Planctellipticum variicoloris: one gene and its partner. The main gene of each other region encodes a partner of the protein of the gene in region 2 in a complex. Links are inferred from orthologs where the notes say so. Each region holds a gene or a part of one and is shown on either strand. Other genes may lie near its edges. The genes, in order: secY and secA.

Region 1 (3,289 bases), 5.3 Mb from region 2 along the record:
TCTCGTCCGCCGCACGGCAAAGGCCCGCGATGAACGAGGTACGCGCAGCAGAATCGCGGATTATAGACGTCCAACGCCCCGAGGGGCAAGGGACCGCCGCCCTTTTCCGTGATGAAGGATTACGTCGCCCCTTCAAACGGAAGTGAGGATCTCCACCCCACCTGCTCCGAACCAAACTGTTTCTTCAAACTGAAACCGCTCCGGACGCTGGTTCCTCGCCCGACCGCCAACGAACTCTCGCCAGACCGACAACTCCACCGCGAATCCGCGGCCGAACGCCGCTGAAATCCATCCGGCCTCGCCGCCGAAGACTGGATCCTCGTGCAACTCTCGACCGATGCCGTGGCCCGTCAGCTCCGCTCGCAGTTTCTCTCCGAATCCCTGCACAAAGCTCCGGACTTCCTTCGCTGCAGCGGCCCAGTGCCCACCGCTTCGGGCGACACTCTCGATCCCCAACCTCAACGCCTGCCGTGTCGTCGAGAGCAATGGATCTTCAGATCTCCCGTCCGCCGAAACCCGCCACGTTCGCGCCGCATCTGCACACCAGCCGCGCCATCGGCAGCCCACATCCAGCGAGATCAGGTCGCCGTCCCGCAGATGCTCTGTCGAATTCCCGGTGGCCTGGACTCCATTCACCAGCAGCGCCACGTCCTCAGAACCGCCCGCGTCCCGGAACACCAGCTCGCCGCCGAGCCGAATCACCGACCGACACGCCGCGAGAGCGACCGCACCCACTGCGGACCCGACACGCGCCTCGCGACCAGCGTCCCGAAGTGCGGCGGACACGATCAGACCTGCCCGCCGTTGAGCGTCGCAGCAACCGTTCACGGTGACTGCAAACCAATCAAGCGGGCTGGTCGGCTTCGAGGAGACCCGGGTAATTCCGCATGATCAGGTGGCTGTCGATCTTCTGGACCAGGTCCAGCGCGACAGACACGCAGATCAGCAGTCCCGTTCCGCCGTAGAAGCTGGCGACCAGGAAGTCGATGCCAAGCATCGCCGTAATAATCGAGGGGATAATGGCCACCAGCGACAGGAACGCCGCCCCGACGTAAGTGATCCGCACCATGACCGCTTCCAGATAGTTCGCGGTCCGGGTTCCCGGACGGTAGCCCGGAATGAAGCTGCCATAATCCTTCAGATTATTGGCCATATCGGTCGGGTTGAAGGTGATCGCCGTCCAGAAGTAGCAGAAGAAGTAAATCAGTGCGATGTACGAAATCTCATACAGGAAGCCGTGCCCCGTGAACGAGTCCTTCAGCTCCCGGAGCGGCCACCAGCCAGTCACCGCCTCGAGCTGGGTGAACAGGAACAGCGGGAACATCAACAGGCTGGAGGCGAAGATGATCGGCATGACGCCCGACTGGTTCAGCCGCAACGGGAGACTGGTCCGCTGCCCGCCCATCACGCGATGACCGCGGACATGCTTCGCACTCTGGACCGGAATCCGGCGCTGGGCCTGCGTAATCAGCACGACCCCGAGCACCACGCCGACGAACAGCAACCCGAGCATCAGGAACCGTTCGATCCCGGTATTGCTCCCCAGCCGCACGCCGCTTTCCAGGGCCGGGGCGATCAGCGTCCGCCCGGCCTCCGGCATCCGCGCCAGAATGCCGGCCATGATCAGCAGGCTGACGCCATTCCCGATTCCGTACTCATCGATCTGCTCGCCGATCCACATCAGCAGGATGGTCCCTGCAGTCATGATCAGCGTGCAGACCATGTGGAAGTAGAGCGTGTTGTATTCTGAGAGGATCAGGCTGCCGCCCGAGCCGAAGAAGTTGTTGGACGACGAGATGCTGCGAATCCAGAAGAAACTCTGCCCCAGGCAGATCACGACCGTGGCATAGCGCGTGTATTCGTTGATCTTCCGCCGCCCCGCCTCGCCTTCCTTCTGCAGTTTCTCCAGAGGCGGATAGACCGTCCCGAGCAACTGGAAGATGATCGACGCCGAAATGTACGGCATGATCCCCAGGCCGAAGATCGTGCTCATCCCGATGCTTGACGCCGACAGCAGGGACAACATCGCGATGACGCGGTCGACCCCTTCGCTCCCGCCCATGCCTTCGAGGGTCGCGCTCAGCCGTTCCTGATCGATGAACGGCAACGGAATCTGAAATCCGAGGCGATAGACCGCCAGCAGGATAAACGTGAGAACGACCTTCTGCCGCAATTCGGGAATGCGGAAGATCATCATCAGTTTCGAGAGCATTTCAGGGGGTTCCTGCCGAGATGCCGTGCCCGTTCCATGAGCGGGTCCGGCAACCGGCAGCTCCTGCCCAGGTTACGTCAAGTAACCGATCACGGGAACAACCGTCAAGCCCGACCGCCGCTCCGCAGCCCTACTCCGCGCCGAGCAGGGTCGCGGTGCCACCCGCCTTGACGATCTTGTCGATGGCGCTCTTCGAAAACCGATGGGCCGACACAGTCAGCGCCTTCGTCAACTCGCCCTGGCCGAGAATCTTGCATTCCTCGAAGCGGCCCTTGGCCAGCCCCTTCTCGACCATGTTCTCCACGGTCACCACGGCGCCGTTGTCATACGACGCTTCGAGAGCGAACAGATTCACCTCGGCGACGACCGTGGCGAACTGGCGGTTGTTGAAGCCCCGCTTGGCGATCCGGCGCACGAGCGGAGTCTGACCGCCTTCATGCCCCAGCGATCGCTTGTACCCGGAACGGCTGGCGCAGCCCTTGTGACCGCGACCGCTCGTCTTCCCGTGGCCGGATCCGATACCGCGACCAACGCGCTTCCGCGCGCGGCTGCCGACGATCCCCACGTTCACGTCATGAATCATCATTAGAGTTCAACTCCCCGCAGCCGAGCCACATCTTCACGGGTCCGCAACTGCTTCAGCGCCACGAACGCGGCCTTAACCACGTTCATCGGATTGTTCGATCCGCGTCCCTTGGTCAGGACGTCTTTGATTCCCAGCGATTCCGCGATCGCCCGCAGCCCGGCCCCCGCGATAATCCCCGTACCGGCGTTTGCCGGCATGAACATCACCTGCGACGTGCCGAACTTCCCGTACACCTGATGGGGAATCGTCGTGCCGCGCATCGGCACCCGGATCATGCGTCGATTCGCCTGCTTGACGGCCTTCTCGACCGCCTGAGGGACTTCGACGCCCTTCCCGTAGCCGTAGCCAACTCGCCCCTGGCCGTCCCCAACGACGACGAGCGCCGTGAAGCTGAACCGGCGGCCGCCCTTGACCACGCACGCGCAGCGGCGGATCTGAACCACCTTCTCTGGGGAGTCGCCGGATGATGAATCGCTTGCCACGTCGTCTCG
Region 2 (4,435 bases):
GTCCACGACCGACAGGACGAGCGATTCCATGACAGGCGCCTCCCAGAAGTTCCGGGAGTCGAGCATGACCCCCGCTGGAGAGACTAAACACGGACCGCAGTCCGCAGGATTTCCTCGAACCGGCGACTCTGGCTCCGGAACGACGACCTCAGTGAGGACTCGCGGAATATGCCGTTTCTGCGGGAGCGCTGCCGCTAACCATCACTGCAACAACGTGTTACGACGCTGCACTCCGCCGCAGAATTCCGCAGTCGCCACGAACCATTCTGCAACAGGCGGCGCATTTTGCGCCGCCTGGGATAACTGGCGAAGCAGGATGAGGCGTGTCGAGCGCTTTGTCACGGTCACGTTTTCGGCTGCTGATGCAGGACGAACAGGGAGCAACCAGAGGAAGTCTCTTGGGTTTCGCTGTTGTCTGGCTATTCGCTATTCCCTGCTCGCTATTCGCTCAATCTGGAGTCCAAAGTGTGGCACAGCACTACGAGTTCAAACCGCAGCACTTCTTATACTTCTTCCCGCTGCCGCACGGGCAGGGGTCGTTCCGCCCGACCTTGTCGCCGAAGTTGCGGATCGTCTCCACCGCCTGCACTTCGCCCGGACCCGTCGAGCCGCTCCCGCTCGACGTCGTCTGCTGCTGCGGCTCCGCTTCAATCGCCGCCGGGGCGGAGTGCGTCGCGGCGCTGATCCGCCACAACGAACCGACGAACTCCGGACTCTGGTGCTCGATCCGGAAGATCGCCGAGGTCACCTGACCCCCGATCCGGTCCCACATCTGCTCGAACGCCCGCATCCCTTCCCGACGGTACTCGACCTTCGGATCCTTCTGGGCATATCCCACCAGGCCGATCCCGGCCCGCAGATGGTCCATATAGTAGAGGTGGTCTTTCCAGGCGGTGTCGAGGATCTCCAGGATCAGCGACCGCTCGGTCTGATACAGCTCGGGCCGGAACCGTCGCTCGAACCCGACGCGGACGGCCTTCGCCACGGCATCCCGGCCGGATTTTTCCAGTTCCGTCGCGTCCAGGCTGGCCTGGAACTCGGCATTCGCCCAGTTGATCAGGTTCTGCAGTCCCTGCGGATCGACGGGGTGTTCCACCTTCGCCCCGTTCGCGCCGGGACCAACGCCGTTCGATGCGCCGTAGGCCTTGTCGAGATAGCCGTTAAGCTGCTCGATCGCCGTCCCTCGCGCCAGAAACTTCTGGCTCAGTTCGAACAGCATCCGGGCGATATCGTTGCGAGGTTTCGACTCGACCTCGCCGGGATCGAGATGCGTGTTGAACCGCCCGCTCGCCCAGCGAATCAGGCCTTCCCGGTCGTAGCGCTCCCCGGCCCCGGCCCGTTCCGCCATGAAGTTCGTCATCCCCACCGAGACGGGGAATTCGACTTCCTTGTGCCGGTACAGCTCGTCGATCCGGGCACGGATGAACGTCGCGGCCTGTTCCGGAGTCATGTCGTTAAAGACATCGGGTTCCAGTCCGATCGCGTACTGTTGCGCCACCCAGCCGACCAGCGAGCGCTGATTCCAGTCGGGGGCCAGGAAGGCGTCCAGCGGGCTGTAGTCGATCCGGGCCAGCGCCTCGCGGGCGCGGTCCAGCAGATAGACCTGCAGGCCTTCGAGACCGATCTTCTTCAGCTCGCGATCGTTGGTGTTGAGGGCGAACCGCGCGTTGACCCAGCGGGCCATCGCGTTCCAGTTCCGTTCGCGATCGTCTGCGACGTCCTCGGGCAGGTTCTCGTCGATCTGTTCCTGAATCGCCAGATCGGCCTGCCGCTCGGCCTGCCCGGCGATGTGCGCCTCCGCCTGCTCGCGCGTCATGTTCTGGACGTCGCGCGGCTCGATGTCGAGCCCCAGCGCCTGACTCGCCCACTCCGCCACCGTTTCCCAGCGGTAATTCGCCGACAGAAAGTGCTTCGTCCAGCGTTCGAGCTGCCGGTCGATCATCTCCAGAATCAGGGAACGGCAGTCCGAACCCTCCAGAATCCCCTGACGATAGCCGTAAACGCGCTTTCGCTGCTCGTCCATGACTTCGTCGTATTCGAGCAGATGCTTTCGCATGTCGAAGTGCCGCTCTTCGACCTTTTTCTGCGCGGCCTCGATCCGGTTGCTGACCATCCGGCTCTCGATCCGCTCCCCTTCCTGCATGCCGAGAGCGGTCAGCCAGTCCTTGACCCAGTCCCCCGCAAACTTCCGCATCAGATCGTCTTCCAGCGACAGGAAGAACCGGCTCGAGCCAGGATCCCCCTGACGACCGGCGCGGCCGCGGAGCTGCAGGTCGATCCGGCGGCTGTCGTGCCGCTCGGTGCCGACCACGTGCAGGCCGCCCAGCTCGGCGACCTTGCGCCCCTCGGCGACCATCCCTTCCTGCGTGGCGATCCGCTTCGTCGTTTCGTCCCACACCGACTTCGGGACATCGAGACGCGTCGCATAGATCTGCTTCAGCTCGTCCCAGGCCATGTACTCGGGGTTGCCGCCGAGGATGATGTCGGTGCCGCGGCCGGCCATGTTGGTGGAGATGGTGACGGCGTTGTGGCGGCCGGCCTGGGCGATGATCTCGGCCTCCCGCTCGTGGTATTTGGCGTTGAGGACGTTGTGCTTGATGCCGTGCTGCTTCAGCTTCAGGCTGAGGTACTCGGAGCTTTCGATCGAGACCGTCCCGACCAGCACGGGGCGGCCGGTGGCGTGGACTTCTTTGACTTCCTGAATGACCGCGTCCCACTTTTCATTCATCGTGCGATAAATGGCGTCGGGATGGTTGATCCGCTGCGTCGGCCGGTTGGTGGGAACCGCCAGCACGTCGAGCTTGTAGATCTTCCAGAACTCGTTGGCTTCGGTCATAGCCGTTCCGGTCATGCCCGAGAGCTTCTTGTAGAGCTTGAAGAAGTTCTGCAGCGTGATCGTCGCCAGGGTCTGCGTCTCTTCCTTGATCCGGACCCCTTCCTTCGCCTCGACCGCCTGGTGCAGCCCGTCGCTCCACTGCCGGCCGTCCATCTTGCGGCCGGTGTGCTCGTCGATGATGACGATCTCGCCCGTCGGCTCGACGACATAATGCACGTCGCGCTTGTAGAGCCAGTGGGCCTTCAGCGAGTTGTCGAGGAGGTGGGGCCATTCCATGTTGCCCGCGGTGTAGAAGCTCTCCACCCCGACCAGTTCTTCGGCATGCCGCACCCCCGCCTCCGTCAGGTGGCAGGTGTGCTCCTTCTCTTTGATCTCGAAGTGCTCCCCCGGCTTGAGCTGCCGGGCGATCCGGTCGGCCTTGGGGTACTTGGTGACGTCGTCGTGGGCGAGGCCCGAGATGATCAGCGGCGTCCGCGCCTCGTCGATGAGGATGTTGTCGATTTCGTCGATCACCGCATAAACGAGCTTCCCCTGCACCTGCGACTCGGCGGTGGGCTTCATGTTGTCGCGGAGGTAGTCGAAGCCGAATTCGTTGTTAGTGCCGTACGTGATGTCGCAGTCGTAGGCTTTCTTCCGTTCGTCGATCGGCATGTTCGACTGGATGGCGCCGACCGTCAGGCCCAGGCCCATGTAGGTCGGACCCATCCACTCCATGTCGCGGCGGGCGAGGTAGTCGTTGACGGTGATGACCTGCACGTTGCCGGCGAGGGCGTTGAGGAATGTGGGAAGGGTGGCGACCAGGGTCTTGCCTTCGCCGGTGACCATTTCGGCGATCATCCCCTTGTGGAGGATGTAGCCGCCGACCATCTGCACGTCGTAGTGCCGCATCTTGAGATAACGCTTGCCGGCTTCGCGGACGGCGGCAAAGGCGTCTGGCAGCAGGTCGTCGAGCGTCTCCCCTTTCGCCAGCCGGGCGCGCAGCCGACTGGCGGTCTGACGGAGCTCGTCGTCCGAGAGCTGTTCGTACGCCGGTTCGAGCTTGTTGATTTTGTCCAGCGGCGATCCGGGGACGATTCGCGCCTCCCCCGTTTTCTTATCGCGAACAAAGCCGATCTGCCGGACTCGGCGCTCGTTGGACGAGCCGAACAGCCCGGTGACGAACCGTTCGATGGTCGCCAGCACGGTGCTGAAAATGACGCCGATCTTCTCGAGAAATTCCATGACGCTATCCGCTCGCGGAGTTATCCCGCTTCCCGGTTCCCGCTGGCGTGTCGCCGGACCGGCGGACACTTCAGAATGGAATGCAGGAGCAGGGGGTTTGACTCTATCGGTATCCGTACGGAATGCCGGCTCCAGGCCAGACGGAAGGAAATCGCGATCCGGTCGCAAGCCGGGCGGCTTGCGCTTCCGGGATTCCCGGCACCGTCCAGACTGGTGCAGACTTCCAGAAAACAATCCCTTGAATGCTCGAAACCGGGGATGCGACGTCACTGCATCGGGTTCACCGGACCTCAGATCGGGTCAGCTTGACTTCCGACCGGTAAAAGTTGCCACGTTTCCCGTCACAATCCGCACGCCGCTGCCAGACTGACAGGGGCG

Evidence for each region.
Region 1: the proteins of secA (region 2) and secY are in contact, whole or in part, in a crystal structure (PDB 3DIN), measured with the Thermotoga maritima proteins. The link is inferred for Planctellipticum variicoloris from one-to-one orthologs. Residues at the interface, in WP_004082002.1 of Thermotoga maritima: Glu261, Ala262, Arg263, Lys300, Ala301, Arg302, Thr303, Ile304, Ile305, Leu323, Tyr324, Asp325, Pro326, Val329, Ser330, Tyr333, Ile336, Lys340, Phe345, Val349, Glu363, Phe364, Tyr374, Ser375, Gly376, Gly377, Glu393, Ile395, Thr482, Ser483; in WP_004081795.1 of Thermotoga maritima: Glu108, Gly109, Glu110, Glu111, Ala236, Glu237, Arg238, Arg239, Ile240, Thr241, Ile242, Gln243, Tyr244, Ala245, Arg246, Arg247, Val248, Thr249, Gly250, Arg251, Arg252, Val253, Tyr254, Gly256, Ala257, Ser258, Thr259, Tyr260, Leu261, Pro262.

The regions. Positions count from the first base shown.
Region 1 is NZ_CP130886.1:1,123,380-1,126,668, reverse strand. What follows is about bases 29-3,007. They hold secY (preprotein translocase subunit SecY), read right to left. Parts: upstream 2,213-3,007; coding sequence 845-2,212; downstream 29-844. Other genes in these bases: rpsE (30S ribosomal protein S5), read right to left, coding at 2,798-3,007; rplO (50S ribosomal protein L15), read right to left, coding at 2,343-2,798; SH412_RS04465 (M24 family metallopeptidase), read right to left, coding at 133-828. In the rest of the region: more of rpsE, read right to left, coding at 3,008-3,280. UniProt on the Escherichia coli protein: The central subunit of the protein translocation channel SecYEG. Consists of two halves formed by TMs 1-5 and 6-10.
Region 2 is NZ_CP130886.1:6,462,307-6,466,741, reverse strand. Bases 279-4,403 are described here. They hold secA (preprotein translocase subunit SecA), read right to left. Parts: upstream 4,058-4,403; coding sequence 479-4,057; downstream 279-478. In the rest of the region: SH412_RS25210 (hypothetical protein), read right to left, coding at 1-30. UniProt on the Escherichia coli protein: Required for protein export, interacts with the SecYEG preprotein conducting channel.